DNA from 2 places in the Sanguibacter massiliensis genome. Region 2 is predicted to be linked to the other one. Evidence: predicted binding sites of a transcription regulator. Region 2 holds the regulator's gene; the other holds the start of a gene.
What was found. Region 2 encodes LexA, which represses DNA repair genes until DNA is damaged. Its sites were predicted from a motif close to TCGAACANNTGTTCGA; they were not measured.
Positions count from the first base shown of each region.

Region 1: uvrA (excinuclease ABC subunit UvrA) is a predicted target of LexA. The motif match lies at 5,173-5,188, and genes of this name have one in related genera.

Region 1 covers NZ_LT964979.1:823,212-837,590, forward strand. Annotated here, with positions in the region: gene rapZ (RNase adapter RapZ) at 1-107, opposite strand, end outside; gene uvrC (excinuclease ABC subunit UvrC) at 142-2,124, opposite strand; gene uvrA (excinuclease ABC subunit UvrA) at 2,131-5,142, opposite strand; gene C1729_RS03900 (YciI family protein) at 5,249-5,533, shown strand; gene C1729_RS03905 (TerC family protein) at 5,630-6,736, opposite strand; gene uvrB (excinuclease ABC subunit UvrB) at 6,951-9,032, opposite strand; gene coaE (dephospho-CoA kinase) at 9,376-9,996, opposite strand; gene C1729_RS03920 (ABC transporter ATP-binding protein) at 10,112-12,013, shown strand; gene rpsA (30S ribosomal protein S1) at 12,371-13,834, opposite strand; gene C1729_RS03930 (6-phosphofructokinase) at 14,015-14,379, opposite strand, start outside.
Region 2 covers NZ_LT964979.1:1,024,996-1,039,374, forward strand. Annotated here, with positions in the region: gene C1729_RS04795 (transglutaminase TgpA family protein) at 1-1,549, shown strand, start outside; gene C1729_RS04800 (DUF3040 domain-containing protein) at 1,826-2,233, opposite strand; gene dinB (DNA polymerase IV) at 2,380-3,684, opposite strand; gene C1729_RS04810 (SAV_6107 family HEPN domain-containing protein) at 3,701-4,177, opposite strand; gene C1729_RS04815 (spermidine synthase) at 4,256-5,230, shown strand; gene C1729_RS04820 (PAC2 family protein) at 5,252-6,199, opposite strand; gene C1729_RS04825 (HelD family protein) at 6,328-8,619, shown strand; gene serA (phosphoglycerate dehydrogenase) at 8,686-9,882, shown strand; gene C1729_RS14530 (DUF5302 domain-containing protein) at 10,039-10,215, opposite strand; gene nrdR (transcriptional regulator NrdR) at 10,459-10,965, opposite strand; gene C1729_RS04840 (LysM peptidoglycan-binding domain-containing protein) at 11,130-11,498, opposite strand; gene lexA (transcriptional repressor LexA) at 11,696-12,430, shown strand; gene C1729_RS04850 (L-lactate dehydrogenase) at 12,531-13,520, opposite strand; gene C1729_RS04855 (ATP-dependent DNA helicase) at 13,577-14,379, opposite strand, start outside.

The sequences.
Region 1 (14,379 bases), 200 kb from region 2:
TGTTCGAGCCGCGGCGCGTGGGCCGACGCCTCGAGGGCAGGGATCCCGTCAGGGAGCGTGTGCGGGGCGTGGTGGTCGGCGGGCGCGGGCTGTCCGTCGGTGCTCATGCCTCCAGCATGCCAGCCCCGGATCACGACGACGTCACGACGTGGGAGCGTTTCGCTCCGGTGTGGCGCCCGGAGATGCGAGCGCCGCGACCACGGCCGCCGCCGTCTGCGGCCCCATTCCGGGGACGGTCGCGATCTCCTCGACGCTTGCCGCGCGGAGCCGCTTGACGGAACCGAAGTGCGTGAGGAGCTTCTTCGCGCGGGCAGGTCCGACGCCGGGGACGCCGTCGAGGACCGACGACGTCATCGCGCGGCCACGCCGCTTGCGATGGGCAGCGATCGCGAAGCGGTGAGCCTCGTCACGGACGCGCTGCAGCAGGTAGAGCCCCTCGGAGGTGCGCTCCATAATGACCGGGTAGTCGTCGTCCGGCAGCCAGACCTCCTCGAGCCGCTTGGCGAGGCCGCACAGCGCGACATCGGTGACACCGAGCTCGTCGAGCGCGCGCCGCGCCGCGGCGACCTGAGGCTGCCCCCCGTCGACGACGACGAGGTTCGGCGGGTACGCGAACCGCTTGCGTTCCTCGGCTGGCAGCGCGTCGTCCTCGTCGAGCGCGCCCGTCGCAAGCTCGGGTTCGCCCGCGTTCGCGCGGTCCGCGAGGTAACGACGGAACCGGCGGGTGATGGCCTCGTGCATCGCGGCCGTGTCATCGGGCACGCCGTCGCCGTCTGGGCCCTTGATCGCGAACGTCCGGTACTCGCTCTTGCGCGCGAGGCCATCCTCGAACACGACCATCGACGCGACCTGGTGAGTGCCCTGGGTCGTCGAGATGTCGAAGCACTCGATGCGCAGCGGCGCAGAGTCGAGCTCGAGCGCGTCCTGGATCTCCCGGAGCGCCTGCGACCGTGTCGTGAGGTCGCCGGTGCGCCGGGTGCGGTGCAGCGCGAGGGCGTGCTCGGCGTTCTTGTGGACCGTCTCGGCGAGGGTCGCCTTGGTGCCGCGCTGCGGGACCCGGATCTCGACCCTCGACCCCCGGACGCCCGTGAGCCATGCGGTGAGCCCGTCGACATCGTCTGGCAGGAACGGGACGAGCACCTCCCGCGGGACGCCCTCGCGCCGTGCGTCACGGTCGTCGGACTCGGCGGCCTCGCCGTAGACCTGCACGAGGAGCTGCGCGACGAGCCCTGCGTCGGTGATCTCCTCGACCTTCTCGACGACCCAGCCTCGTTGGCCGCGGATGCGCCCGCCCCGCACGTGGAACACCTGGACAGCAGCCTCGAGCTCGTCGCCGGCAAGCGCGAAGATGTCGGCGTCCGTGCCGTCGTCGAGCACGACGGCGTTACGCTCGACGACCTTCTCGAGCGCAACGATGTCGTCACGCAGTCGCGCTGCGCGCTCGAACTCGAGGTCCGCCGACGCCTCACGCATCTGCGCCGTGAGAGGACCGAGGAAGCGTGCGGCATCGCCCGCCATGAATGCGCAGAGATCCTCGGCGAGCGCATGGTGGTCGGCCTGGCTGATGCGGCCGACGCACGGCGCCGAGCACTTGTCGATGTAACCCAGGAGGCAGGGACGCCCCGTCTGCTCGGCCCGGCGGTAGACGCCCGCCGAGCAGGTGCGCACGGGAAAGACTCGGAGGAGAAGGTCGAGCGTCTCGCGGATGGCCCAGGCGTGCCCGAACGGGCCGAAGTACCGCGTGCCTGGTCGCTTGGCGCCGCGCAGCACCTGCGCGCGCGGGACCGCCTCGCCGAGCGTCACCGCGAGGTAGGGGTAGGACTTGTCGTCGCGGTACTTGACGTTGAACCGCGGGTCGAACTCCTTGATCCACGAGTATTCGAGGGCGAGCGCCTCGACCTCCGTGCGCACGACGGTCCACTGGACGCTCGCCGCGGTCGTCACCATCTGCTGCGTGCGCGGGTGGAGAGACGCGAGCGGCTGGAAGTAGTTGGCGAGCCGCTGCCGGAGGTTCTTCGCCTTGCCGACGTAGATGACACGCCCGTGCTCGTCACGGAACCGATAGACGCCCGGGTCGGTGGGGATCTCCCCCGGCCGCGGCCGGTAGCTCGAGGGGTCGGCCATGTCAGGTCAGGACTCGGACGACGGTGCGGCGGCCTTCGTGGCTCGGCTCCGTGTGGCGGCGGCGGTGCGTGACGTGCTGCTCGTCGTGCGCTTCGTCGTGGCCTTCGTCTTCGGAGCGCCCTTCGTCTTCAGAGCAGCCTTTGACGTCTTCGACGCGGGCGGGTCCGCGACGGGCACACCCTCGCCGAGGACCTCGGCGAGGAAACGTCCGGTGTGGCTCTCGGGGACGCGCGCGACGTGCTCGGGCGTGCCCTCCGCGACGACGGTTCCGCCTCCTGAACCGCCCTCAGGACCCATGTCGATGACCCAGTCGGCGTTCTTGATGACGTCGAGGTTGTGCTCGATGACGAGCACCGTGTTGCCCTTGTCGACGAGCGACTGGAGAACCGCGAGCAGGCGACGGATGTCCTCGAAGTGGAGTCCTGTCGTGGGCTCGTCGAGGACGTAGATCGTGCGTCCTGTCGAACGCCGCTGGAGCTCCGTCGCGAGCTTGACGCGCTGGGCCTCGCCTCCTGAGAGAGTTGTCGCGGGCTGGCCGAGACGGACGTAACCGAGGCCGACTGAGACGAGGGTCGTGAGGTGGCGGGAGATCGCGGGGACGGCCGCGAAGAACTCAGCGGCCTCCTCGATCGGCATGTCGAGCACCTCGGCGACCGTGCGGTTCTTGTAGCGCACCTCGAGTGTCTCGCGGTTGTAGCGCGAGCCGCCGCAGACCTCGCAGGGCACGTAGACGTCCGGCAGGAAGTTCATCTCGATCTTCAGCGTGCCGTCGCCCGAGCACGCCTCGCAGCGACCACCCTTGACGTTGAACGAGAAGCGGCCGGGACCGTAGCCGCGAACCTTGGCCTCGGTCGTCTGCGCGAAGAGCTTCCGCACGTGGTCCCACACGCCCGTGTATGTCGCTGGGTTGGAACGGGGCGTACGGCCGATGGGTGCCTGGTCGACGTGGACGACCTTGTCGAGGTGCTCGAGCCCAGTAACGCGTCTGTGGTACCCCGCGACGCGTCGCGCACCGTTGAGCTCGTTGGCGAGCACGGTGTGGAGGATCGAGTTGACGAGCGTCGACTTGCCCGAGCCGGAGACGCCCGTGACGGCCGTGAGCACGCCAAGCGGGAAGTCGACGTCGATGTTGCGCAGGTTGTTCTCGCGTGCTCCGACGACGGTGAGCTGACGGTCGATCTCGGTCCGGCGCCGCGTCGCAGGCATGGGGATGTTCCGTCGTCCTGCGAGGTAGGCACCCGTGACGGACTCCTTCGACGCGAGCAGCCCGGCGTAGTCGCCCGAGTGGACGACACGGCCGCCATGCTCGCCCGCACCTGGACCGATGTCGACGATCCAGTCGGCCATCCGGATCGTGTCCTCGTCGTGCTCGACGACGATGAGCGTGTTCCCGAGATCGCGCAGGCGTGTGAGCGTCTCGATGAGCCGACGGTTGTCGCGCTGGTGGAGACCGATGCTCGGCTCGTCGAGGACGTAGAGCACCCCGACGAGGCCCGAGCCGATCTGGGTCGCGAGGCGGATGCGCTGGGCTTCCCCTCCCGAGAGGGACCCGGCCGCGCGCGCGAGCGTGAGGTAGTCGAGCCCGACGTCGAGGAGGAACCCGAGGCGAGCGTCGATCTCCTTGAGGACCTGGCCGGCGATGACCTTCTCGCGGTGGCCAAGTTCGAGTTGTCCGAGGAAGCCGTGGGCCTCGCGCAGCGACATCCCGCAGACCTCGGCGATCGAACGGCCTGCCACCTTGACCGCGAGAACCTCGGGCTTGAGGCGGGTGCCGTGACACGTCGGGCACGGGACCTCGCGCATGAAGGCCTCGTACTTCTCCTTCGACCATTCGGACTCGGTCTCGGAGTGGCGCCGCTCGAGGAACGTCATGACGCCCTCGAACCCCGTCGAGTATTGCCGCTCGCGGCCCCAGCGGTTCTTGTAACGGACGTGCACCTTGTGGTCGCGACCGTGGAGGATCGCCTCACGCGCACGCTCGGGCAGGGCCCGCCACGGGACGTCCATCGAGAAGCCCAGCTCGTCGGCGAGCGCCGTGAGCACGCGCTCGAAGTACTCGGAGGACGTCTGCGCCCACGGGGCGATGGCCCCTTCACGGAGCGTGCGCTCCTCGTCGGGAACGATGAGCTCAGGGTCGACCTCGAGCCGGACGCCGATGCCCGTGCACTCGGGGCACGCGCCGTAGGGCGCGTTGAACGAGAAGGTACGGGGTTCGATCTCGTCGAGCGTGAGTTCGTGGTCGTTGGGGCACGCCCGGTGCTCGGAGAAACGACGCTCACGCTCGGGGTCGTCTGCGGGCAGGTCGACGAGCTCGATGAGGACGAGGCCGCCCGCGAGCCCGAGGGCGGTCTCGATCGAGTCGGTGAGACGACGCTGGACGCCCTCACGGGCGACGAGCCTGTCGACGACGACCTCGATCGAGTGCTTGAGCTTCTTCTCAAGCTGCGGCGGGTCGCTGAGCTGGACGACCTCCCCGTCGACGCGCGCGCGAGCGAAGCCCTTCGTCTGCAACTCCTTGAAGAGATCCGCGTACTCCCCCTTGCGCCCCCGAACGACAGGTGCGAGAACCTGGTACCGAGTGCCTTCGGGCAGCTCGAGCAGGCGGTCGACGATCTGCTGAGGCGTCTGCGACGCGACACGCTCGCCGCACACTGGGCAATGCTGCGTGCCGGCACGCGCGAAGAGGAGACGGAGGTAGTCGTAGACCTCGGTGATCGTGCCGACCGTCGAGCGGGGGTTGCGGTTCGTCGACTTCTGGTCGATCGACACCGCGGGCGACAGGCCCTCGATGAAGTCGACGTCAGGCTTATCCATCTGCCCGAGGAACTGGCGCGCATACGCCGAGAGCGACTCGACGTAGCGACGCTGTCCCTCGGCGAAGATCGTGTCGAAGGCGAGGGAGGATTTGCCCGACCCGGAGAGGCCGGTGAAGACGATAAGCCGGTCGCGGGGCAGGTCAAGGTCGACGCCCCGGAGATTGTGCTCACGGGCGCCCTGGACGACGAGACGATCACTCACCCGGTCATCGTAGTGCAGTCCGCACCCATTTCGCACACGTGTTCGACGTCACGTCGTAGTTCGGACGCACGCGGCGCCTGCAGCCCTCGACTGCCACGATGGGGGGATGACCGTCTATGCCGTGCAGTACACCTACACCGACGACACCGCGACGCTCGACGCCGTGCGACCGGAGCATCGCGCATACCTGCGCTCGTGCCTCGAGGCGGGGACGCTGCTCGCGTCGGGGCCGCTTGAGGGCAGCCGGGCGCTCCTCCTGCTCTCGGTCGCTGACCGTTCGGCGCTCGACGCGCTGCTCGCGGGTGATCCGTTCCGTGGCGCTGGGGTCCTCGCATCCGTCGACATCGCGGAGTGGAAGCCTGTCATCGGCCCGTGGGTTGAGCTCGCCTGAGGTGCGCTCGGGACGCACGCGTCCCGACGCCGCCCCTGAGCACGACGGAGGGCGGTGGCTGCTGCCACCGCCCTCCGTCGTGCTGGTTGCGCGATGTCAGCTCTCGTGAGCCTGGGAGTTGCCACCCGGCTTCTCGGCGACCGCCGCGTCTGCGGCGGCCACCGCTGGCTCGTCCGCGTGGTCGGGCTCGGGAAGGTCGGGCCGACCATCGGAGTCGAGGATGCCGCGCTCGGCGTCCCGGCGTGTCTTCCAGAGGCTTGCGACGGTGACGACGACGAGCGTGCCGATGATGACCGTGAGCGACGTGGCGATGCCGATCTCGGGCGCCCACTCGATGTGCTTGCCGCCGTTGATGAACGACAGCTCGTTGACGTGCATCGCGTGGAAGATGAGCTTGAACCCGATGAACGCGAGGATGATGCCGAGGCCCTGCGCGAGGTAGACGAGCCTGTCGAGGAGCCCGCCGATGAGGAAGTAGAGCTGACGCAGGCCGAGGAGCGCAAGGGCGTTCGCCATAAAGACGACGTAAGGCTCTTGCGTGAGTCCGTAGATCGCGGGGATCGAGTCGAGCGCGAAGAGCAGGTCGGTGAAGCCGATCGCGATCATCACGAGGAACATCGGCGTGAGGAAGCGCTTGCCGTTCTTCTTCACGGTGAGGCGGTCGCTGTTGTACTCGTCGACGGTCGGCACGACCTTCTTGAAGAGCGCGACGATGGCGCCGCCGGGAACCTTGTCCTCGTGCTCGGTCTCGGGCTGGACCTGCTTCCAGGCGGTCCACAGGAGGATCGCGCCGAAGAGGTAGAAGACCCACGACCAGGCATTGAGCGCTGCCGCACCGAGGAGGATGAAGCCGGTGCGCATGACGAGAGCGAGCGCGACCCCGACGAGGAGGACCTTCTGCTGGTTCTCCCGCGGCACGCGGAACGACGTCATGATGAGGAGGAAGACGAAGAGGTTGTCGACCGAGAGGCTCTTCTCCGTGATGTAGCCCGCGAAGAACTCGCCGCCGTGCTCGGGTCCGACGACGACCAGGAAGACGATGCCGAAGACGATCGCGAGCGCGATGTAGACGGCCGACCAGATCGCCGACTCCTTGAACGTCGGCGCGTGGGGCGTCCGGACGTGTGCGTAGAAGTCGAAGATGACGAGGCCGAGGACCACGGCGGCTGAGATGAGCCACACGGACAGATGAATATCGAGCACCGAGCATTCCTCCGGTACGTAGCACTGAGTACCGGAGGTCTCTCCCGCCCGGCGCTCGTGCGCTGGTCCGGACCGATGGCACCGGGGAGGCTACGGAGCCTGCCGTGATGACGACGCCATCGTGATGGGGATACTCCCCTCCAACCGCGCCATCGTAACCACAGACCTAGGTCCTCGCTCGACGAAACGGGTCACCGAGAGTGTGTCGCGCACCTCACTCCGTCGCGGCGCGCATCTGCCGCAGTTCCTTCTTGAGGCCGGAGATCTCGTCCCGCAAGCGAGCGGCAAGCTCGAACTGCAGCTCTGCTGCGGCTGCGTGCATCTGGTCCGTGAGTTCTTGGACGAGGCTCGCGAGATCTCCTGCCACCGAAACGGCGGGGCGTTCGGACGTCGTCGTCGCGGCCCGGGAGCGGCCCGCAGGTGCCTTGCGGTAGCCGCCGGCGAGGAGCTCGGCGGTATCGAGGTCCTCGCGCGCGAGCATGTCGGTAACGTCGGCGATCTTCTTCCGCAGTGGCTGGGGGTCGATGCCCCGCTCGGTGTTATAGGCGATCTGCTTCTCGCGTCGGCGTTCGGTCTCCTCGAGGGCCGTCTGCATGGCGGCCGTGATCTTGTCCGCGTACATGTGGACCTGGCCGGAGACGTTGCGGGCGGCGCGTCCGATCGTCTGGATGAGCGACTTCGACGAGCGGAGGAAGCCCTCCTTGTCGGCGTCGAGGATCGCGACGAGCGAGACCTCGGGGAGGTCGAGCCCCTCGCGCAGGAGGTTGATGCCGACGAGGACGTCGTAGACGCCGAGGCGGAGGTCGCGGAGGAGCTCGACACGGGCGAGCGTGTCGACCTCGGAGTGGAGGTACCGGACCCGGACCCCCTTGTCGAGGAAGTAGTCGGTGAGGTCCTCGGCCATCTTTTTCGTGAGCGTCGTGACGAGGACACGTTCGTCCTTCTCGACACGGGTGCGGATCTCCTCGAGGAGGTCGTCGATCTGCCCCTTGGTGGGCTTGACGACGACCTCGGGGTCGATGAGGCCTGTCGGGCGGATGATCTGCTCGACGACGCCGTCGGAGAGCCCGAGTTCGTAGTCGCCGGGCGTGGCGGAGAGGTAGACGGTCTGGCCGATGCGCTCGACGAACTCCTCCCACCGCAGCGGCCGGTTGTCCATGGCGCTCGGGAGGCGGAAGCCGAAGTCGACGAGGTTTCGCTTGCGCGACATGTCACCCTCGTACATCGCGCCGATCTGGGGCACCGTCACGTGGGACTCGTCGATGACGAGGAGGAAGTCGTCGGGGAAGTAGTCGAGCAGCGTGTGAGGCGGCGTCCCTGCTTCACGTCCGTCGATGTGGCGCGAGTAGTTCTCGATCCCGGAGCAGCTGCCGACCTGGCGCATCATCTCGATGTCGTACGTCGTGCGCATGCGCAGGCGCTGCGCCTCGAGGAGCTTGCCCTGCCGTTCGAGGTCGGCGAGCCGCGTCTCGAGCTCAGCCTCGATGCCGGCGATCGCGCGCTCCATGCGCTCGGGACCCGCGACGTAGTGAGTCGCGGGGAAGATGTGGATCGACGGGACGGTCGAGACGATGTCGCCGGTGAGCGGGTGGAGCGTGTGGATTGCCTCGATCTCGTCACCGAAGAACTCGATGCGGATCGCGAGCTCCTCGTAGACGGGAATGATCTCGACGGTGTCACCGCGCACGCGGAACGTGCCGCGGGTGAAGGCGAGGTCGTTGCGTGTGTACTGCATCTCGACGAAGCGGCGCAGCAGACCGTCGCGATCGATCTGGTCGCCGACGTCGAGTCGCTGCATGCGGTCGACGTACTCCTGAGGGGTACCGAGGCCGTAGATGCACGAGACGGACGCGACGACGACGACGTCGCGCCGCGTGAGCAAAGAGTTCGTCGCCGAGTGGCGAAGCCGCTCGACCTCGTCGTTGATCGCCGAGTCCTTCTCGATGTAGGTATCGGTCTGCGCGATGTACGCCTCGGGCTGGTAGTAGTCGTAGTACGAGACGAAGTACTCGACGGCGTTGTTGGGGAGCAGCTCGCGGAACTCCGTCGCAAGCTGCGCTGCAAGAGTCTTGTTGGGTGCCATCACGAGCGTCGGACGCTGCACCTGCTCGATGAGCCACGCTGTCGTCGCGCTCTTGCCGGTGCCCGTCGCGCCGAGCAGGACGATGTCCTTCTCCCCCGCGTTGAGCCGCTCGGTGAGCTCTGCGATCGCGGTAGGTTGGTCACCCGCAGGCGTGTACTCGGACACGACCTCGAAGGGGGCGACGGTCCGTTGCAGGTCGGTCTCGGGGCGCATGCGTCAACCGTACGCCGAGCCGCCGACATCGGGCGCTGGCCGTGCCCAACCCGTCGCCTGGCACAGCCGCCTTCCGGCTCCGCTCCCCTGCCCGACCGTCCATCCCGTCACGACCGGCGCCGACCGCGACAGCGCCTTCTGAGCCGGCCTCACCGTCCGTCCACAGCACGCCCTGTCCGCACCGTTGGACCCCGCAGGTATCGCTCTCGTCTGCGCAGACGCTGCGGCGGCGGGTGCGAGCAGCGCGATCCGCCGCCGCGAGGCCTGACCGGACCGCTCGAGCACGACGCCTGAGGGGCACCGACGACCACGGTCGGTGCCCCTCAGGCGTCGTGCGTGAACGTCAGGCGTCCTGCTCCTGGGCCACCTGCTCGTGGAGTCGACGCCAGAGCTCGTCAACCTGCTCCCGCAGGTGCTCGACGTCTCCCGACCCGTCGAGGACGACGTCGGCCGCGGCGAGCCGTTCTTCGTCGCCCGCCTGCGCCGCAAGGCGCCGGCGAGCCTCCGGCAGGGTCGCCCCACGGGTTTCGACGAGTCGCGCGATGCGGAGATCGGCGGGTGCGTGGACGACGACGAGCACATGGAAGTCGTCGGACTGCCCCGTCTCGACGAGAAGCGGGACGTCGTGCACGATGACGGCCCGCGGATCGGCGGCGACCGCCCGCGCCTCCTCCTCGGCTGCGACGCGCGCGATCTGCGGGTGCAGGATCGCCTCAAGATCGGACCGAGCCTGCGGGTCGTTAAAGACGATGTGCCCGAGAGCCGCACGGTCGAGCACGCCGTCCTCGTCGAGCACGTCGTCGCCGAAGCGATCGACGACGATGCCGAGCCCGACCGTGCCCGGGGCGACAACCTGACGCGCGATGACGTCATGGTCGACGACAACCGCACCCAACTCGCGCAGGCGGGAGGCGACCACCGACTTGCCCGCGGCGATCCCACCCGTCAGTCCGATGCGCGTCATGTCGACATCCTGCCCCCGACGTCTCAGCACAGCAACAGGCCGATGCACCTGAGCAGCGTCGCGCGGGGCTAGGGTCGGAGGACGGGGGGTCGCCTCCCCACAGAGTGGAGGAACGATGTCAGGGATGCACCCCGGGATGGGTGGCGGTCAGTTCAGGTCGTTCCGGCAGGACGCCTCGGTACGGGGCACGAGACTGCGCAGCGGCACGTTCCGGCGCGTCCTCGAGTTCGCTCGCCCGTACCGCGGTCGGCTCTCCGCGTTCCTCGCGATCATCGCTGTCGACGCTGCACTCGGCGCGGTCACCCCTCTGCTGTACCGTGCGATCATCGACGACGGCATCTCCGCGGGTCGCCGTGACCTCGTCATCTGGTTCTCGGTCGCGGTTGGGGTGGTCTCCCTCGCCTCCGGCGCTCTCGTGCTCGTGCAGCGGTGGCTGTCGACGAGCATCGGCGAGGGTCTCATCCTCGACCTGCGCACCTCCGTCTTCGACCACGTCCAGTCGATGCCCCTCGCCTTCTTCTCCCGGACGCGGACCGGCGCGCTCGTGCAGCGGCTCAACGGGGACGTCCTCGGCGCCCAGCAGGCGTTCACGTCAACCCTCCAGAACGTCGTCTCGAACGTGCTCACCGTCGTGTTCGTCCTCGCCGCGATGTTCACCATGTCGTGGCAGCTGACCCTCGTGTCGCTCGCGCTCGTGCCTGCGTTCATCGTCCCGGCACGGTGGATCGGACCGCGCATCGCCCGGGTGACGCGCGAGGCGTACGGTCTCAACGCCGACGCCGCGCAGACCATGACGGAGCGGTTCAACGTCGCGGGCGCGCAGCTCGCGAAGATCTACGGCCGGCCCGAGGACGAGTCTCTGATGTACCGCACCCAGGCGGCACGCGTCCGGGACATCGGGGTCCGCCTCGCGATGTACAACACGGTCTTCCGCGTCTCCCTCGTCACGGTCGCTGCCATCGCGGTCGCGGTCGTCTACGCGTTCGGCGGCCTCGCGACGATCAGCGGTTCGCTCACGATCGGTGTCCTCGTCGCGCTCACGAGCTACCTCACACGCCTTTACGGACCGCTCACGTCACTGTCCAACGTCCAGGTCGACGTCCTCACCGCGCTCGTGAGCTTCGAGCGGGTCCTCGAGGTCCTCGACCTCGAGCCGAGCGTCCGCGACGCCGACGATGCCCGCGATCTCTCCCCCGCGATCATCGCCCGCGGTGCCTCGGTCGAGCTCGACAAGGTGACGTTCCGCTACCCTGCGGCGTCCGAGGTGTCCCTCGCGTCCCTCGAGTCGGTCGCGTCGCTCACGAACGACCCGGAGGCAGACACGCTCACCGGCGTGACGTTCCGCGTCGAGCCCGGCCAGACGGTCGCGATCGTCGGGCCGTCCGGCGCAGGCAAGACGACGCTCACCCATCTCGTCACACGCATGTACGACCCGACGGACGGCACGGTGCGGATCGCCGGCGAGGACCTGCGCGACGTCTCTCTCGCCTCCCTGCGCGCCGCCGTCGGCACCGTCCCGCAGGACTCCCACATGTTCCACGACTCGATCGCCGGCAACCTCCGCTACGCCAAGCCAGGAGCGACCGACGACGAGATCCTCGAGGCGCTGCGGGCAGCGCACGTCCTCGATCTCGTCGAGTCCCTTCCCGACGGCATCGACACCGTCGTCGGTGATCGTGGTTACCGGCTCTCCGGTGGTGAGCGGCAGCGTCTCGCGATCGCCCGTCTGCTCCTCAAGGCGCCGGCCGTCGTCATCCTCGATGAGGCGACCGCGCACCTCGACTCGGAGTCCGAGGCCGCCGTCCAGCGTGCGTTCGACCGGGCCCTCGAAGGCCGCACGGCGCTCGTCATCGCCCACCGGCTCTCGACGGTGCGTGACGCCGATGCGATCCTCGTCGTCGATTCCGGACGGATCGTCGCGCACGGCACCCACGCAGAGCTGCTCGCCCAGGGCGGCCTCTACGCGGACCTCTACGAGACCCAGCTCGCCCCGGGTCTTGACGACGCCGACGCCTGAGCTCCAGCCTGCGCGCCATCTTCCTTGCGTCACAGCATCCCGCGAGGGTACGTGCACGCAAGGGGCCGCGCGCGGGCCGTCGGGCGCGTCACGGTTCTTGCGTGGCAGCACCGTCAACGGGTGCAGGCACGCAATCACCGCAGCATTGCCGCCGCGAACCCCGGTCGAGTGCGTGGTCGCACGACGCACGCGTGCCTGAGCGCACGAGGCCGCACACCCCCGCATCTGCGGACAGCCGTATGAATCCGCCTGCGGAGCCTCGCGCGCGCTCGACCCGGTCCGCCCCGGGAACGCCGGAGGCCGGCCACCGCATGTGCGGTGACCGGCCTCCGAACGACCGTCAGGGACGGTGCTCGATCAGTTGCCCGTGAGCTTCTCGCGCAGAGCGGCGAGAGCCTCGTCGGACGCGAGCGTACCCGCAGTCTCCTCCTGGGCAGGAGCCGAGGAGTAGGTCGACGGAGCCGACTCGGACGAGCTGCTGCCACCGGCCGCAGCCTCGGCGTCCGCCGTGATGGCGTCCGCGACCTGCTTGCGGTGCGCCTCCCAGCGCTCGTGGGCCTGGGCGTACTGCGCCTCCCACGTCTCACGCTGCGCCTCGAAGCCCTCGAGCCACTCCTGCGTCTCGGGGTCGAAGCCCTCGGGGAACTTGTAGTTGCCCTGCTCGTCGTACTCGGCAGCCATGCCGTAGAGCGCGGGGTCGAAGTCCTCGGACTCCGGGTCCACACCCTCGTTGGCCTGCTTGAGCGAGAGCGAGATGCGGCGGCGCTCGAGGTCGATGTCGATGACCTTGACGAACGCGGAGTCGCCGACCTGGACGACCTGCTCCGGCAGCTCGACGTGACGCTGCGCGAGCTCCGAGATGTGGACGAGGCCCTCGATGCCGTCCTCGACGCGCACGAACGCGCCGAACGGGACGAGCTTGGTGACCTTACCCGGGACGACCTGGCCGATGGCGTGGGTCCGGGCGAACGCCTGCCACGGGTCCTCCTGCGTCGCCTTGAGCGACAGCGAGACACGCTCGCGGTCGAAGTCGACGTCGAGAACCTCGACCGTGACCTCCTGGCCGACCTCGACGACCTCGGACGGGTGGTCGATGTGCTTCCACGAGAGCTCGGAGACGTGGACGAGACCGTCGACGCCGCCGAGGTCCACGAACGCACCGAAGTTGACGATCGACGAGACCACACCGGGGCGGACCTGGCCCTTCTGCAGGGTCTGCAGGAAGGTCGAGCGCACCTCGGACTGCGTCTGCTCGAGCCACGCACGGCGCGAGAGGACGACGTTGTTGCGGTTCTTGTCGAGCTCGATGATCTTCGCCTCGATCTCCTTGCCGACGTACGGCTGGAGGTCGCGGACGCGACGCATCTCGACGAGCGACGCCGGGAGGAAGCCACGGAGGCCGATGTCGAGGATGAGGCCACCCTTGACGACCTCGATGACGGTGCCGGTGACGACGCCGTCCTCTTCCTTAACCTTCTCGATCGTGCCCCAGGCGCGCTCGTACTGGGCGCGCTTCTTGGACAGGATGAGGCGACCCTCCTTGTCCTCCTTCTGGAGAACGAGCGCCTCGACCGCGTCACCCACCTGGACGACCTCGCCCGGGTCGACGTCGTGCTTGATGGAGAGCTCACGCGAGGGGATGACACCCTCGGTCTTGTAGCCGATGTCGAGAAGGACCTCGTCGCGGTCGACCTTGACGATGGTGCCCTCGACGATGTCGCCATCGTTGAAGTACTTGATGGTGGCGTCGACGGCAGCGAGGAAGTCCTCGGCAGAACCGATGTCGTTGACAGCGATCTGCTTCGTGGTGGGGGTGGTCATTGAGTCAGGTGCTCCGATGCGGACAGGAAGTAGTACGGATGGATGTGTGCCTCCCGCGGACCCGTCGCTCCTCACGGAGGACATGGCTCACCCACGAGAGACCGCGTCAACACTACCACTTGTCCGCACACGCAGCGACGCCCCTCCCGACGTGCGTCGGGAGAGGCGTCGAGGCCAACCTCAGGCGAGGACCCGGGCGACGCGCAGGAGGTCGTCGGGAACCTGCTTGACGCGGCCCGCGATCTCGGGGAGAGGCACGAGGACGATGTCCTCGCCCTGGAGCGCCGTCATGACGTTGGTCTCCCCCGCCGTGATCGCGTCGACCGCGGCCACACCGAAACGCGAACCGAGGATACGGTCCGTCGGCGTCGGCGTCCCGCCGCGCTGGACATGCCCGAGCACCGTGAGGCGGGTGTCGAAGCCCGTCCGCGCCTGGATCTCCGCAGCGACCCGCTCGCCGATCGCGCCGGCGACGATCTCGCCGTACTTGCCGAGCTGGACCTCGTACTCCATCGACGAGCCCTGCCTCGCGTGAGCGCCCTCCG
Region 2 (14,379 bases):
CAGCACGGCTCTCCCCCACGTCCCCGGCTGGGGCACCGTCGAGGCTCCCAACGTCCGCACGGGCGTCGGGCAGGTCGGCGAGAACCTCGACCTCGCACGCAGCCTCGGCGAACGGTCGCAGCGCAAGGCGTTCAGCTACACGATCACGTCACCCGCGGAGCGCGGCCCCCTCCGCACCGGCACGCTCTACGACTTCGACGGACGCACGTGGTCGTCGCAGCGCTCGCGCGCGACCGCGGTCACCGACGGCTCCGTGCTGTGGCCCGGAACGTTCACGGGCGCGCTCCGCTCTCCCGTGACGATCAACCTGCGCACCGAGGAGATGCGCGGCGGAACCCTTCCCGTGCCGCTCGACCCGCGCACTGTCGCCCGCGCCGGTGCGACGAGCGCGTACGACGGAACGCGGGACGTCGTGACGACGAGCCCGGACCTCTCCTCGGGCGACGTGGCCGCTCTCACCTTCCACCCGCGCGACCTCTCCGCCGACGCACTGCGGGCGGCATCGGCCCCTCGTCGGGGCGACGAGATCCCCGAGAGCGACGCACCAGCCGTCAAGTCGTCGTTCGACCTCCCCGAGACACCGGGCGCCGACGAGATCGCCGCGATCGCGTCCGACATCGTCGCCGAGGCCCCGACCGACTACGACCGCGCTGTCGCGCTCCAGGACCACCTGCGCAACGGCCCGCAGTTCCGCTACACGCTCGAGATTCCGGAGGGGACGAGCAGCGACGCAGTCCTCGACTTCCTCGAGGACGGACGCGGGTACTGCGTCCAGTTCGCGACCGCGATGACCGCGATGGCACGCTCGCTGGGCATGCCTGCCCGGCTCGCGGTCGGCTACCTCCCCGGACGCTCCGAGGGCGGCCGGTACGTGGTGCGGGGCCGGGACGCGCACGCGTGGCCCGAGATCTACTTCTCCGGGCTCGGTTGGGTGAGGTTCGAGCCGACTCCCGGAACGCAGTCCGGTCTCGCCCCCACCTACACGGCTCCCGAGCCCGACGAGACCGCAGCTCCGACCGAGGAACCGACCGTCGCAACGGCGACGCCCGGTGCGACCCCGACCGGCGCCACCGACAGGCCGAACGCCACGGCCACCGCATCCGCGCCCACGAGCACGACGTCCGACGGTGCCACACCGTGGCTCATCGGGGGCGTCGGGACACTCATCCTCGTCACGCTCGGCATCGCCGGCCTGTGGGTGCGGCGGCGCGCCGAGGCGCACCGCGACGTCGAGGCGGCCTGGCGTGCCACCCTCGGTGCGGCGCGGCGTGCTGGGCTCGTCCCGGGGTCGAGCGAGACGACACGTGCGTTCGCCGACAGGGTCGGCCGAGACGACGGCGGGCTCGTCGAGCTGGCGCGTGCGGTCGAGCGCGCACGCTACGCACCCGGCGCTCCCGTCCCGGACCCCGCCGCCGTCGCGCGCCTCGAACGGGAGGCGCTCGACGAGGTCGCGCGGCTCCGCGCCGAACGTTCGGGGAAGGTCACCGACGACGCGCCGGACGCAGCGACGGTCTCCGCTCTCGACGACGTCGACGCGCCGCGCCGCTGACAGCCGACCAGGTTCCGCCACGGTTCTGGTCCGATCCTGGGCGGTCCGGGGGCACTCCTTCCCTGTCCTGCCGGGGCGCTTTCCTTCCCTGCCCCTGCCCCTGCCCCTGCCGCTGCCGCTGCCGCTGCCGGGCACGCTGCCAGAGCTTGCTGCCGGGGCGCGGCGGCCGATGGCGGCCGGGGAGCGCGAGAGGCTCCGCGCGCAGTGCGCACGGAGCCTCTCGTCAAGATGGTGTGGTCGCCCCCGAGGGGCCGAGCCGCTGTCAGCGGCTCGTCGTCAGAGGCCGCCGTCCTTGCGCTTGTCCCAGCGGTCCTCCATGCGCTGCATGAAACTCTCGCCGCGTGCCTTGCCGCGGCCGCGCTGCCGCGCGTGGGGCGTGACGTGGCCGGAGTCGTTGACGACACCCTGGGGGCCGCTGCCCCCGGTGCCCGACGGTCCGAGAACCGCGTAGGTCACGCCGCCGAACATCACGAGGAAGCCAAAGATGCCGACGACGGCAATGCTCTGGACCACCCCGAGGACGAGGAGGAGCAGGCCGACGAGCACGCCGACCGTGGCGACGATGATCTTGCGTCCCGTGCGTCGGCGGGGCGTGGTGAGCGTCGTGGCGAGCTTCGGGTCGTCGGCGGAGAGCTGACGCTCCATCTGCTCGAGCACGCGCTGCTCGTACTCGGACAGTGGCATGGGCACCCCCGCTTCATCGATCGGGACAGGCGGTCAACTCTAGGATAGGTCGCTTCGCGCGGAAGTTGTACCCAGCGCCGACGTGACGGCCCGCACGGAGCGTGCCGAGCCCGGGGCCCCGGCGGGACGAGTGCCGGCGCGCGACGTCACCGGACGATCGGCGCAGCGCCCCGTTCGCTCCGCACAGCGCCCTGCTCGCCCCGCGCCGTGCCCTGCTCGCCCCGCGGCGCGAGCCGTGACGCACCCGGGCCGATCGCCGACGAGCCGAAGCGCTCCCGCACGAGGTCCATCGCGGCCTCGGCCTCACGCCGGCGTTCGACGGTCCCGTCCGCCGCTTCCTCGAGGGTCGTCTGGACGGCGGCTCCGTCGCGCACGACGAGCCCCTCGAGCCGGACACCGACGAGGCGGACCGGATGCCCCCGCAGGTCGACTCCGGCGAGCAGCTCGCGCGCGGCGAGGTAGATCTCGCGCCCGACGTCCGTCGGGGCGTCGAGCGTCCGGGACCTGCTGAGCGTTCGGAAGTCGCTCGTGCGGACCTTGAGCGCGACGACGCGACCCACCTGTCCGTGCTTCCTCAGGCGTGCGGCGACATGGTCGGCAAGCCCGAGGAGACGTGCCTCAACCTCCGTGAGGTCGGTGCGGTCGTGGTCGAACGTCGACTCGGCCCCGAGGCTCTTCTCGATGCGTGTCGGCTCGACGGGCCGAGGGTCTCGTCCCCAGGCGAGGTCATGGAGCCGCGCGCCTGCCGACCTGCCGACCGCGCCCCGGAGCACCTCAACCTCCGTGTCGGCCAGCTGCGCGACCGTCGTGATGCCGTAGCGGGCAAGACGCTCCTCGGTGCGCTCGCCCACGCCCCACAGCGCGCCGACCGGAAGGGAACGGAGGAACGGGATGGTCGCGCCACGTGGCACGAGGAGCAGGCCGTCGGGCTTCGCGTGGACCGACGCGAGCTTCGCGACGAACTTCGTCGACGCGATACCGACCGAGCACGTGATGCCGAGCGCGCGTGCAACCCGTTCGCGGATGCCTTCGGCGATGACGACCGGGGGCCCGAGACGGCGCCGTGCACCCCGGACGTCGAGGAATGCCTCGTCCACGCTCAGCTGCTCGACGAGGCTCGTGACGTCGCGGAGGATCGACATGACCTCGTGCGACACCTCACGGTAGAGACCGTGCTCGGGACGCACGACGACAGCCTGCGGGCAGAGCCGCAGAGCTGCGGCCATCGGCATGGCCGACCGCACGCCGAACGCGCGCGCCTCGTACGTCGCGGACAGCACGACGCCACGCTCGGCACCCCCGACGATGACGGGTCGGCCACGCAGCTCCGGCCGCCGAGCCAGCTCGACGAGCGCGAAGAAGGCGTCCATGTCGACGTGGAGGACGTTGCACCCATCGTCGTCGTCGCCCCACGAGCGGCCGCGAAGATCGGCCCGTGGACCCCGACTCATGAGCGTTCCCGCCCCGTCATGACGCACGCACGGCACGGAGCGCACGCGCTCCTCCGGCGGTGTCCCCGGTCGTGTCCTCGACGAGCGCGTCGATCGTGTCACGGAAGTCCTCGGCGTCCTCGAGCGCACGGTCCGCACGCACGTCGTCGACGAGGTCAACCCGCCCACCTTCCACCGAGGCGCGCACCCGAGCGGCGTCGGCGAAGACGGCGGCCCAGCCCGCGAGCTCGGGCACGCGGTCCGCAAGCTGCTCCCACGCCGACCGGTCACGGCCGCGGCCGCGCGGCGGCACGACCGCTGCCAACACCGCACCCGCAGCACGCAGCGCGGCGAAGTGCGCGTGGAGGAAGCGGTCGACCGGGTCCTGCGAGAGTTGCGCCGCGAGGATCTCGGCGTCGGAGCGCCGCATGAGCGTCGACTCCTGGACACCACGGAGCGCGAGCTGTCCCTCGACCGCGCGGCTCCTGCGCGGGGTCATCGTCGTCACTGTCATCTCCGCCACCTCCTCGCTCCATCATCGAACATCTGTTCGAGACCGTCAAGCCCTCCGGGGCCGTCTACGGTGGTCCCCATGGCCCGCCGCACCTCCCGACGTCGATCGAACACCGAGCCACCGACATTCGCGCTCCCGAACGGCCCCGTCGAGATCACGACCGGCACCGCAGAAGCGATCGTCGACCGCGACGACCCCCGCGGGGTCACCGTGCTCGTCAACGGGGTCCCGAGCTCCTACGTCCACGAAGACCCGAGCGTCCTCGCGTTCGAGTACATGGAGCACATGGCCGCCCTCCTCGACGCGGTCACCCCCGGGCCCGTGCGCGCCATGCACGTCGGGGCTGCTGGATGCACCCTGCCCCGCTGGATCGAGGCCCGGCGGCCGGGGTCGCGCCAGGTCGCGATCGATCCCGACCCGACGCTTCTCGAGCTCGTCCGCACCTGGTTTGACCTGCCACGCTCACCCGTCCTACGCCTGCGCGCGGAGGACGGACGAGCCGCCCTCGCGACGTCAGCCCCGGCCAGCGCCGACGTCGTCATCCGTGACGCGTTCGCCGGCGACACGACGCCCGCACATCTCACGACCACGGGCTGGGCCGACGACGTGTGCAGGGTACTGCGCCCCGGCGGCCTCTACCTCGCGAACATCGCCGACCGCGCGCCGCTGCGCCTCGCCCGTGCCGAGGTCGCCACCCTTCTCGAGGGGCTCGTCCCCGCGCCGGACGCAGGACCCGAGCCGACCCGCTGGACCTCCGTTGCCCTCGTCGCCGAGCCCGCAGTCCTCAAGGGACGCCGCTACGGCAACCTCGTGCTTGCCGCAGTCCGCGCAGGCGCGCCCGGCCCCGACCTCGGCGGGGCGCACGTCGAGCGCGCGCTTCGGCGGCTCGCCGTCCCCGCATCCCTCGTCGACGGGGACGCGCTCACCCGCTTCGCGGCCGGGGCGGCACCCCGTGAGGACCCCGCGCGGTGCGCCAGGCGCGGCGCCGACGAGCCCGTCACGAGCGAACCCGCGCTCGCCGAGCCTCGCGTGGAGGAGCCGGGCGACGTCTGACCGGCCGACGGTCCTCCGAGGTCAGCCCTCGTCGGGCCGCTGCCCGTCGTCGGGCGTGTCCTGCGCCGCGAGGAACTCCTCGAACGCCGCCCCGATCTCGTCGGCCGACGGGATCGCGACAGGCTCGGCGAGCAGGTTCGTCCCGCCGTTCGCCGCGACGAACGCGTCGTAGCGCCGCTCGAGGTCGGCGACGACCTCACGCACCTCGTCCGACCCCGACGCACGCTCCGCGATCTCCTCGGCGGCCTCGTGCGCGGCTTCCTCGAGGTCGTGCGCCCGCAGCGAGAGACCCGTGACGTGCTCGACCCGGCGGACCGCCTCGAGCGCCGCAGGCGCGAAGTGCCCCTGTGCGAGGTAGTGCGGCACGTGCATCGTCAGGCCGACAGCGTCGTGCCCGGACTCCCCCAGCCGACGCTCGAACATCGCGCCGAAGCTCGCCGGAACCCGGACCTTGCCGAAGATCCGCGGCTGGACGCCCGCGAGCTCCGGGCGGGTCGCGCTCACGCTCGCGCCCACCGGACGCGTGTGAGGCGTCGCCATGGGGATGCCCTGGACACCGACGACGAGCGAGACGCCGAAACGGTCGACGACCTGCTGCAGCCCGGTCGCGACACGCTCCCAGCGCAGGTCCGGCTCGGAGCCGTGGAGGACGAGGAAGGCCGTCCCCTCGGCGTCCCGTGCGACGTCGACGACGAGCCGCGGCGCCGCGTACGACGTCCAGCGGTCCTCGTCGTAGTCCATGAGCGGGCGCCGTCCGCGGTAGTCGTGGAGCTCGTCGGCGTCGAAGGTCACGAGCCGCTCCGTCTCGAACGCGTCGACGAGGTGGTCCGAGACGAGCTCGGCGGTCCGGCCCGCGTCGACGAAGCCTTCGAGCGCGTGCAGAAGGACCGGCCCGGTGCCGCCCTCGTGCGCACCGAGACGCGCCGCAACGCTCTCGTCGATCTCGTACAGGTCCGTCGGGTCGAGCACCGGTCCTCCTTCGTCCGTCCGGGCCCCGTCCAGGGCCTCACGCGTGACAACGCACGTCGCGCTCAGAGCATTCCCGTCCGTGCCGTGCGGCCACCTGCCGGAACCCGGGACTCCCGCAAGGGACCATAATGGATGGCCACGTGCGCGCAGGTCGCGCCGTCCCCGACCCAGGAGGCCCGGTGTCAACGTCCCGTTCGTCCGAGATCCTCTCCGAGCAGGAGGTCGTCGACCGGCTGTACGCCCGGCTCGACACCCTGCGGGCGCAGACCCGCGGCCGGCTCGCGAAGGTCCGCCGCTCGGGACCGTCGGGGTCGCCGCAGAACAGGTCGGAGCGCGACGCCTTCGCGACGCTCTACGAGGACCGCATCGCCCAGCTCGAGGCCGTCGAGGACCGCCTGTGCTTCGGCCGCCTCGACCTCACCGACGGCGAGGTCCGGCACATCGGCCGCATCGGGCTCACCGACGACGAGCACAGCTCGATCCTCACGGACTGGCGAGCGCCTGCGGCCCAGGCGTTCTACCGCGCGACCGCCGTCCACCCCGACGGGGTGCTGCGCCGCCGTCACCTCGTGACGCGCGCCCGGCAGGTCGTCTCGCTCGAGGACGAGGTCCTCGACCTCGACGCGCTCGGCGACGAGCAGGTCCATCTCTCGGGCGAGGGAGCACTCTTCGCCGCGATGGCTGCGCAGCGCACGGGGCGCATGAACGACATTGTCGCGACGATCCAGGCCGAGCAGGACCGCATCATCCGCTCGGACCTCGCGGGCGCGCTCGTCGTCCAGGGCGGCCCGGGCACGGGCAAGACCGCGGTCGCGCTGCACCGCGCCGCCTCCCTCCTCTACGCGCACCGCCGAGTCCTCGAACGCTCGGGCGTCCTCCTCGTCGGCCCGTCCTCGGCGTTCCTGCGGTACATCGACCAGGTGCTGCCGTCGCTCGGCGAGACGGGGGTCGTCGCAACCACCATGGGTGACCTCCTGCCGGGCGTCTCAGCGCGCGCCGAGGAACCGACGGACCTCGCGGCCCGGCTCAAGGGCGACGCGTCGATGGCACGCGTCGTCGCGCGTGCCGTTCGCGCCCGGCAGCGCATCCCGGAGCACGACGTCCCGTTCCGGCTCGAGGGCGTCGACCTCGTCCTCCGTCGCGACGACGTGCGGGAGGCCGCCGCGCGCGCTCGCCGCACGAACAAGCCGCACAACGTCGCCCGCGTGACGTTCGTCAAGGAGATGCTCTCGCGGCTCGCGACGCAGTACGGGCGAGCGACGGGCGTCGAGCTCGAGCAGGAGGACCGCCGCATGGTCCTCGACGACCTGCGCGCCCACCGCGACGTGCGGGTGACGCTCAACCTCGCCTGGTTCCCCCTCACCCCGCAGCGGCTCGTCGAGGACCTGTGGGCGAAGCCGCACCGGCTCGCCGAGGCCGCGCCGCACCTCTCCGAGGCTCAGCGCGCAGCGCTCGCGCGCGAGCCGGGCTCCCCGTGGACCGTCTCGGACGTCCCGCTGCTCGACGAGGCCGCCGAGCTGCTCGGCGAGGACGACCAGGCGGAGCGCGCCCAGGCGAAGGCCGACGCAGCGGCACGGGCCCGGGACCTCGAGTACGCGCAGGAGGTCCTCAAGGGCACGGGCACCGGGGCTCTCGTCTCGGCCGAGGTCCTTGCGGACCGTTTCGCCGCGGGCGGCACGTCGCTCACGACCGCGGAGCGCGCCGCGGCCGACCGGACGTGGACGTACGGTCACGTCGTCGTCGACGAGGCGCAGGAGCTCACCGCCATGGCGTGGCGCTCGCTCCTGAGGCGCGTCCCGACCCGCTCCCTGACGATCGTCGGCGACGTCGCGCAGACGTCGGCCGCGGGCGGCGCGCGGTCGTGGCGCGCGATGCTCGACGGTCCCCTGCGTGGTGCCTGGCGCCTCGAGGAGCTCACGGTCAACTACCGGACGCCCGCGGTGGTCGCCGACGCAGCCCGTTCCGCCGCCCTCGCTGCGGATCTCCCGGTCTCTCCCATGACGTCGGCCCGCGAGGTCGACGACGCGCTCCACGTCCACTGGTCGAGGGACGTCGCGCACGAGGCAGCGCGCGTCGTCGCGGCTGAGGTCCGGTCCGGGACCACGGCCGACGGCGTCGGCCGTGTCGCCGTCGTCGCCGAGCCACGTCGGTCGGCGGCGCTCCGCGCCGCGTTGCGGGACGTCCTCCCCGACGCCGCGCTGCGGGCCGCGCGCGGTGACGACGAGCTCGACGCCCCGGTCTCCGTCGTCGACCCGCGGACGGTCAAGGGTCTCGAGTACGACGTCGTCGTGCTCGTCGAGCCCGACGAGCTCGCCCCGTCCGACCTCTACGTCGCGATGACACGCCCGACGCAGCGGCTCCACCTCGTGCACTCGCACGACCTTCCCGCTCGCATCGCGGAGGCTGTCGCTGCACCCTGACGGACCGCCGGGTCCATCGTGCGGACTGCGTTTGGTCCGACCCGCGGACGGGTCGATACTGGCCCCGTGCCTACCGCTCTTCTCCTCGAGAACCTTCATCCGCTCGCGACCCAGATCCTCACGTCTCATGGCATCGAGGTCGTCAACCGCACCGGCGCCCTCGACGAGGACGACCTCATCGCCGCCCTTGACGGCGTCGACATCCTCGGCATCCGCTCGAAGACCACGGTGACGCCGCGCGTGCTCGAGCACGCGCCGCAGCTCAGCGTCATCGGCGCGTTCTGCATCGGAACGAACCAGATCGACCTCGCCGGAGCCGCGACGCGCGGCATCGCGACCTTCAACGCGCCGTTCTCGAACACGCGCTCGGTCGTCGAGATCGCGATCGCCGACATCATCGCCCTCACGCGGCGCCTCACCGTCTTCAACGACGAGATGCACGCGGGCATCTGGAACAAGTCGGCGTCGGGGGCCCACGAGGTCCGCGGCCGCACCCTCGGCATCATCGGGTACGGCAACATCGGCACCCAGCTCTCGGTGCTCGCAGAGAACCTCGGCATGTCGGTCGTCTTCTACGACTCCGCCGAAAAGCTCGCGCTCGGCAATGCCCGGCGCATGGCCTCGCTCGAAGAGCTCCTCGAGGTGTCCGACATCGTCACGCTCCACGTCGACGGCCGCGCGGGCAACGCCGGCATGTTCACGGCGGAGCACTTCTCGCGGATGAAGCAGGGGTCGATCTTCCTCAACCTCTCGCGCGGCTTCGTCCCCGACTACGCGGCTCTCCGTGACGAGATCAACGCGGGTCGGATCGTCGGCGCCGCCGTCGACGTCTTCCCTCACGAGCCCAAGCGCAAGGGCGACCCGTTCGTCTCCGAGCTCCAGGGCCTTCCCAACGTCATCCTCACCCCGCACACGGGCGGCTCGACGGAGGAGGCCCAGGAGGCGATTGGCCAGTTCGTCGCGACGAAGATCCGCGACTACCTCACGACAGGTTCCACGACACTCTCCGTCAATCTGCCGAACCTTGCGCTCGAGAACACGGGTGCGAGCCGCATCGCGTACCTCCACCGCAACGTTCCCGGCGTCCTCGCGAAGGTCAACCAGATCCTCGCGGCGCACGACGTTAACATCGAGGGCCAGTTGCTCGGCACGCGTGGTGATATCGGCTACGTCGTCACCGACGCAGGATCGGACGTCTCGGCGGACGTCGTCGCCGAGCTCACGCAACTCGAGGCGACCGTGAGGCTCCGCGTCCTCGACTAGGACCCTGCGCCGGGGCTCCGGCGAACGTGCCTCAGACATGACCGGACCCGCGCCCCCTGGGGGCGCGGGTCCGGTCGCGTACGGGCGACGGCGCAGCACGCCCGCCCCGTCGAGGCGGTCGAGTGGAGCCGTGCCACGCGAGCAGGGCCGGGAGACTCAGCCCGACTTGCGGCGGAACGTGCGCTGCGTGCTGCCCGTGGTCTCGGACCCGTGGACGGAGCCGGTGTTCGCAGCCCCCTCGGCAGAGCGCTCGTTGCCCTTCTTCGCGGCGAGGGCCGCGCGGAACTTCTCCTTGACGTCCTCAGGGACGGAACGATCGTCGTGGTCAGCCATGGGCGCCTCCTCGTCAGGTGCCGCGGGTGCGGCACTCCACCTTCTCGCGTCCGCGAGCTGAGCGCCAACCCCTTTTGCGCGCGGTCGCGGGAAGTGGCGGCATGCGGACGCGCCCGCGTCGGGACCCCCAGCATCCCGTCAGTCCGTATCGCGTCGGAACGCGTCGCGTCAGTCTGCGTCGTGAAGGTACGCGTCGCGCCAGTGTGCGTCGCGTCGGTCCGCGTCGCGCCGGCCTGCGCCGCGTCAGTCTGCGGACGGTGCCGACACCGACGACCCGTCGGCTAGGTCCGTGCGAGCGGCGTCCTCCCGGTCGGCGCGCAGTGCGGTGATCGCAGCCTCGAAGTCCTCAAGCGAGCCGAAGTCCTGGTACACGCTCGCGAACCGGAGGTATGCGACCTCGTCGAGCTCGCGCAGCGGCCCGAGGATCGCGAGGCCGATCTCGTTGGCGTCGATCTCGGCGCTGCCGGCACCACGGATCGACTCCTCGACACGCTGCGAGAGCAGAGCGAGGTCGTCGTCGCTCACGGGACGCCCCTGGCAGGCCTTACGGACACCCGCGGCGACCTTGTCGCGCGAGAACGGCTCAGTCGCGCCGGACCGCTTGACGACGGTGAGGCTCGACGTCTCGACGGTCGAGAACCGCCGCCCGCACTCGGGGCACTGGCGGCGACGCTTGATCGAGAGACCGTCGTCCGAGGTCCGCGAGTCGACGACTCGGGAGTCCGGGTTCCGGCAGAACGGGCAGTGCATCAGCGTCCTCACGGGATGTCACTTCGGCTGGCACCGCGACCTTAGGCCCACGCCCGGGGCTGTGCAAGGCGGCGCGCCCACGGGCCCACGCCGAGGAACGACCTCGAACCGCAGCGGCAGCGCAGCGGTGCCCGCTGGGGCGAGCCGAGACCGGACGCGGTGCCTCAGCCGACCGCCTGCACGGGGACGACCAGCTGCTGCCCCGCCGCGAGCGTCGGACCGGTGAGCCCGTTGAGATCGGCAATCTCCCGCAGCGCGTCACGGACGTCCGCGCCCGGAGCCGTCACGGAGGACGCGATCGCCCAGAGCGACTCGCCCGCGCCGACGGTCCGCACCGTCACAGCGCGCGCACCTTCGGGGACGTCAGCGGTCGCGCCGTTGGCGAAGAGGAGCGCGACGCCGCCGAGAACCAAGGCGACGAGGACAGCGACGACCATCCGGCCGCGCCGGGTGAGACGCAGCGGCGCGAGCTCAGCACCCGCCGGCGCGACACGGGCCGTGCGGGGCGAGGCTGCCAGGCTCATGGTGCTCATCTCGATGCTCCTTCGTCGGTCGAGCCGATGCTCGAACGCCTGTTCGTCGAACTGCTGTTCTATTTCTAGCAGGGTCGCCACAGGATGTCGAGACACGATCGAACGAATGTTTGAACCCGCCCGCGTCCTCCCCTAGGCTGACGAGGGACAGCCGACCACGAGCCTCCGACATTCGGGGGTCGACGAGGGAGCATCACGTGACGCAGACCACCCCAGGGCCCATCTCGCCCGCCGCCGCGGCGAGCCGCGCTCTCACCGGGCGTCAGCGCGCCGTGCTCGAGTGCATCCGCACGTCCCTGGACGAGCGTGGCTACCCTCCGACCATGCGGGAGATCGGGGCGTCCGTGGGCCTCACAAGCCCGTCGAGCGTCAAGCACCAGCTCGAGGCGCTCGAGCGCAAGGGCTACGTGCGTCGCGACCCGCACCGTCCGCGCGCTCTCGAGATCGTCCAGTCCGACGACGCCCGCGTCGTGGCGACGGCCGTCCCGTCCACGCCTGCGTCCAGCGCCGAGCCCCGCATCGCCCACGACTCCGCCGCCGAGGACGACTCCCGCCCCGCACCGTCGTACGTCCCCCTCGTCGGGCGGATCGCCGCGGGCGGACCGATCCTCGCCGAGCAGGTCGTCGAGGACGTCTTCCCGCTCCCCCGGCAGCTCGTCGGCGACGGCGACCTCTTCATGCTCAAAGTCCAGGGCGACTCAATGGTCGACGCTGCGATCTGCGACGGCGACTGGGTCGTCGTGCGCCGCCAGCCCGTCGCCGAGAACGGCGAGATCGTCGCGGCGATGATCGACGGCGAGGCCACGGTGAAGACGTTCAAGCGCACCTCGGGGCACGTCTGGCTGCTCCCCCAGAACTCCGCGTACGCCCCCATCCCCGGCGACGACGCCCAGATCCTCGGACGCGTCGTCTCCGTGCTCCGTTCGCTCTGACGCCGAACGCGCAACACCTGCCGGACCTTGCATTCGCTGCATCGTGACGACATGACGAAGGCCCCTCCGCGGAGGGGCCTTCGTCATGCTGCGTTCATGCTCAGAAGCCGAACTCCCGGGCGACCGCCCGCAGGTGGTCGGCGGACGCCTTGAGACCGTCGTACTCGGCGTCCGACAGCGGCACCTGAAGTTGCTCGTAGACGCCACGACGCCCGACGATCGACGGGACCGACAGGCACACGTCCGAGATCCCGTAATAGTCCGTCAGGAGGGACGAAACCGGCAGGACCGAGTGCTCATTCGTGAGGATCGCCTCGATGATGCGCGTCCCCGCAAGCCCGACCGCGTAGTTCGTCGCACCCTTGCCCTCGATGATCTTGTACGCCGAGTTGACGACCTCGTCCGCGATGCGGGCCCGGTCCCCGTCATTGAGCGGGCCGTGGTGCTCGGACTGGCGGTTCCATTCGAGGAGCGGCACGCCTCCGATCGTCGCAGAGTCCCACAGCGGGATCTCCGTGTCGCCGTGCTCCCCTGCGATGTAGGCGTGGACGTTGCGGACCGCGACGCCACAGTGCTGAGCGATGAGGAAGCGCAGCCGTGACGTGTCGAGCACGGTGCCGGAGCCGAACATCTGGCTCGGCGGCAGGCCCGAGATCTTCAGCGACGCGTACGTGACGACGTCGACCGGATTCGTCACCATGATGTAGACCGCGTTCGGCGCAGCCGCGACGAGCCCCGGCAGGATCTTCTTCATGAGGTCGATCGTCGCGCCCGCGAGCTCCGTGCGCGTCTGACCCGGCTTCTGCTTAGCGCCCGCAGTGACGACGACGACGTCGGCGTCCGCACACACCGACACGTCGTCCGAGCCGATGACCTGGGCCTCAGGTACGAACTGCACGCCGTGCGAGAGGTCGAGCACCTCGGCCTCGACCTTGGCGGCGTTGATGTCCATGAGCGCGACCGTGCGGGCGGCACCACGCATGAGCGCCGCGTAGGCGAGCGTGGAGCCGACCGCTCCAGCACCGACGACGGCAAGCTTCGTCGTCCGCAGCTTCGTGTGCTCGTCGGGGTGCGGCGTGATGTTCGGCATCGTTCCTCCAGGGTTGAGCGGCCGGCCGCGCGAGCGACCTGCGTGTCCAAGCCAGCCTAGCCATCGGAGCCGTCGGCCGTGAGCCGTCTCAGCGCAGCAAGGACGACCGCGCGATCCGTCGTCGGCCACAGCGGAGGCATCGAGCGCGTGAGGAAACTCCCGTACCGTGCGGTCGCGAGCCGCGAGTCGAGCACCGCGACGACGCCGCGGTCCGTCGACGTCCTCACAAGACGTCCCGCGCCCTGGGCGAGGAGGAGCGCGGCATGCGTCGCCGACACCGACATGAACCCGTTGCCGCCCGCCGCCGCGACCGCCTCCGTGCGCGCCGAGCGCACGGGATCGTCAGGCCGCGGGAAGGGAATGCGATCGATGAGGACGAGGCTGCACGACCGGCCCGGCACGTCGACACCCTGCCAGAGCGAGAGCGTGCCGAAGAGGCACGTCGCCTCGTCCTCGGCGAACTGCCGCACGAGCGTCGGCAGGACGTCGTCGCCTTGGCACAGCACCGGGACGTCGAGCCGCTCCCGCATCGCAGCGGCGACCGTCTCCGCCGCGCGTCGTGACGAGAAGAGACCGAGCGTCCGGCCGCCCGCAGCCTCGACGAGCTCTGCGATCGTGTCGAGCTGCGCCTCCGTCGCGGGCTCGCGCCCTGGCGCGGGCAGGTGACGCGCGATGTAGAGGATGCCCTGCTTCGCGTAGTCGAACGGCGTGCCGACGTCGATGCCGTCCCACGGCGTCGCCGGACCGTCGCCGTCGGGCGTCCCGAGCCCGAGCGAACGCGCGACGTGCTCGAACGAACCACCGAGGCTCAGCGTCGCCGACGTGAACACCCCCGTGCGTTCCGCGAGAAGCGACGTCC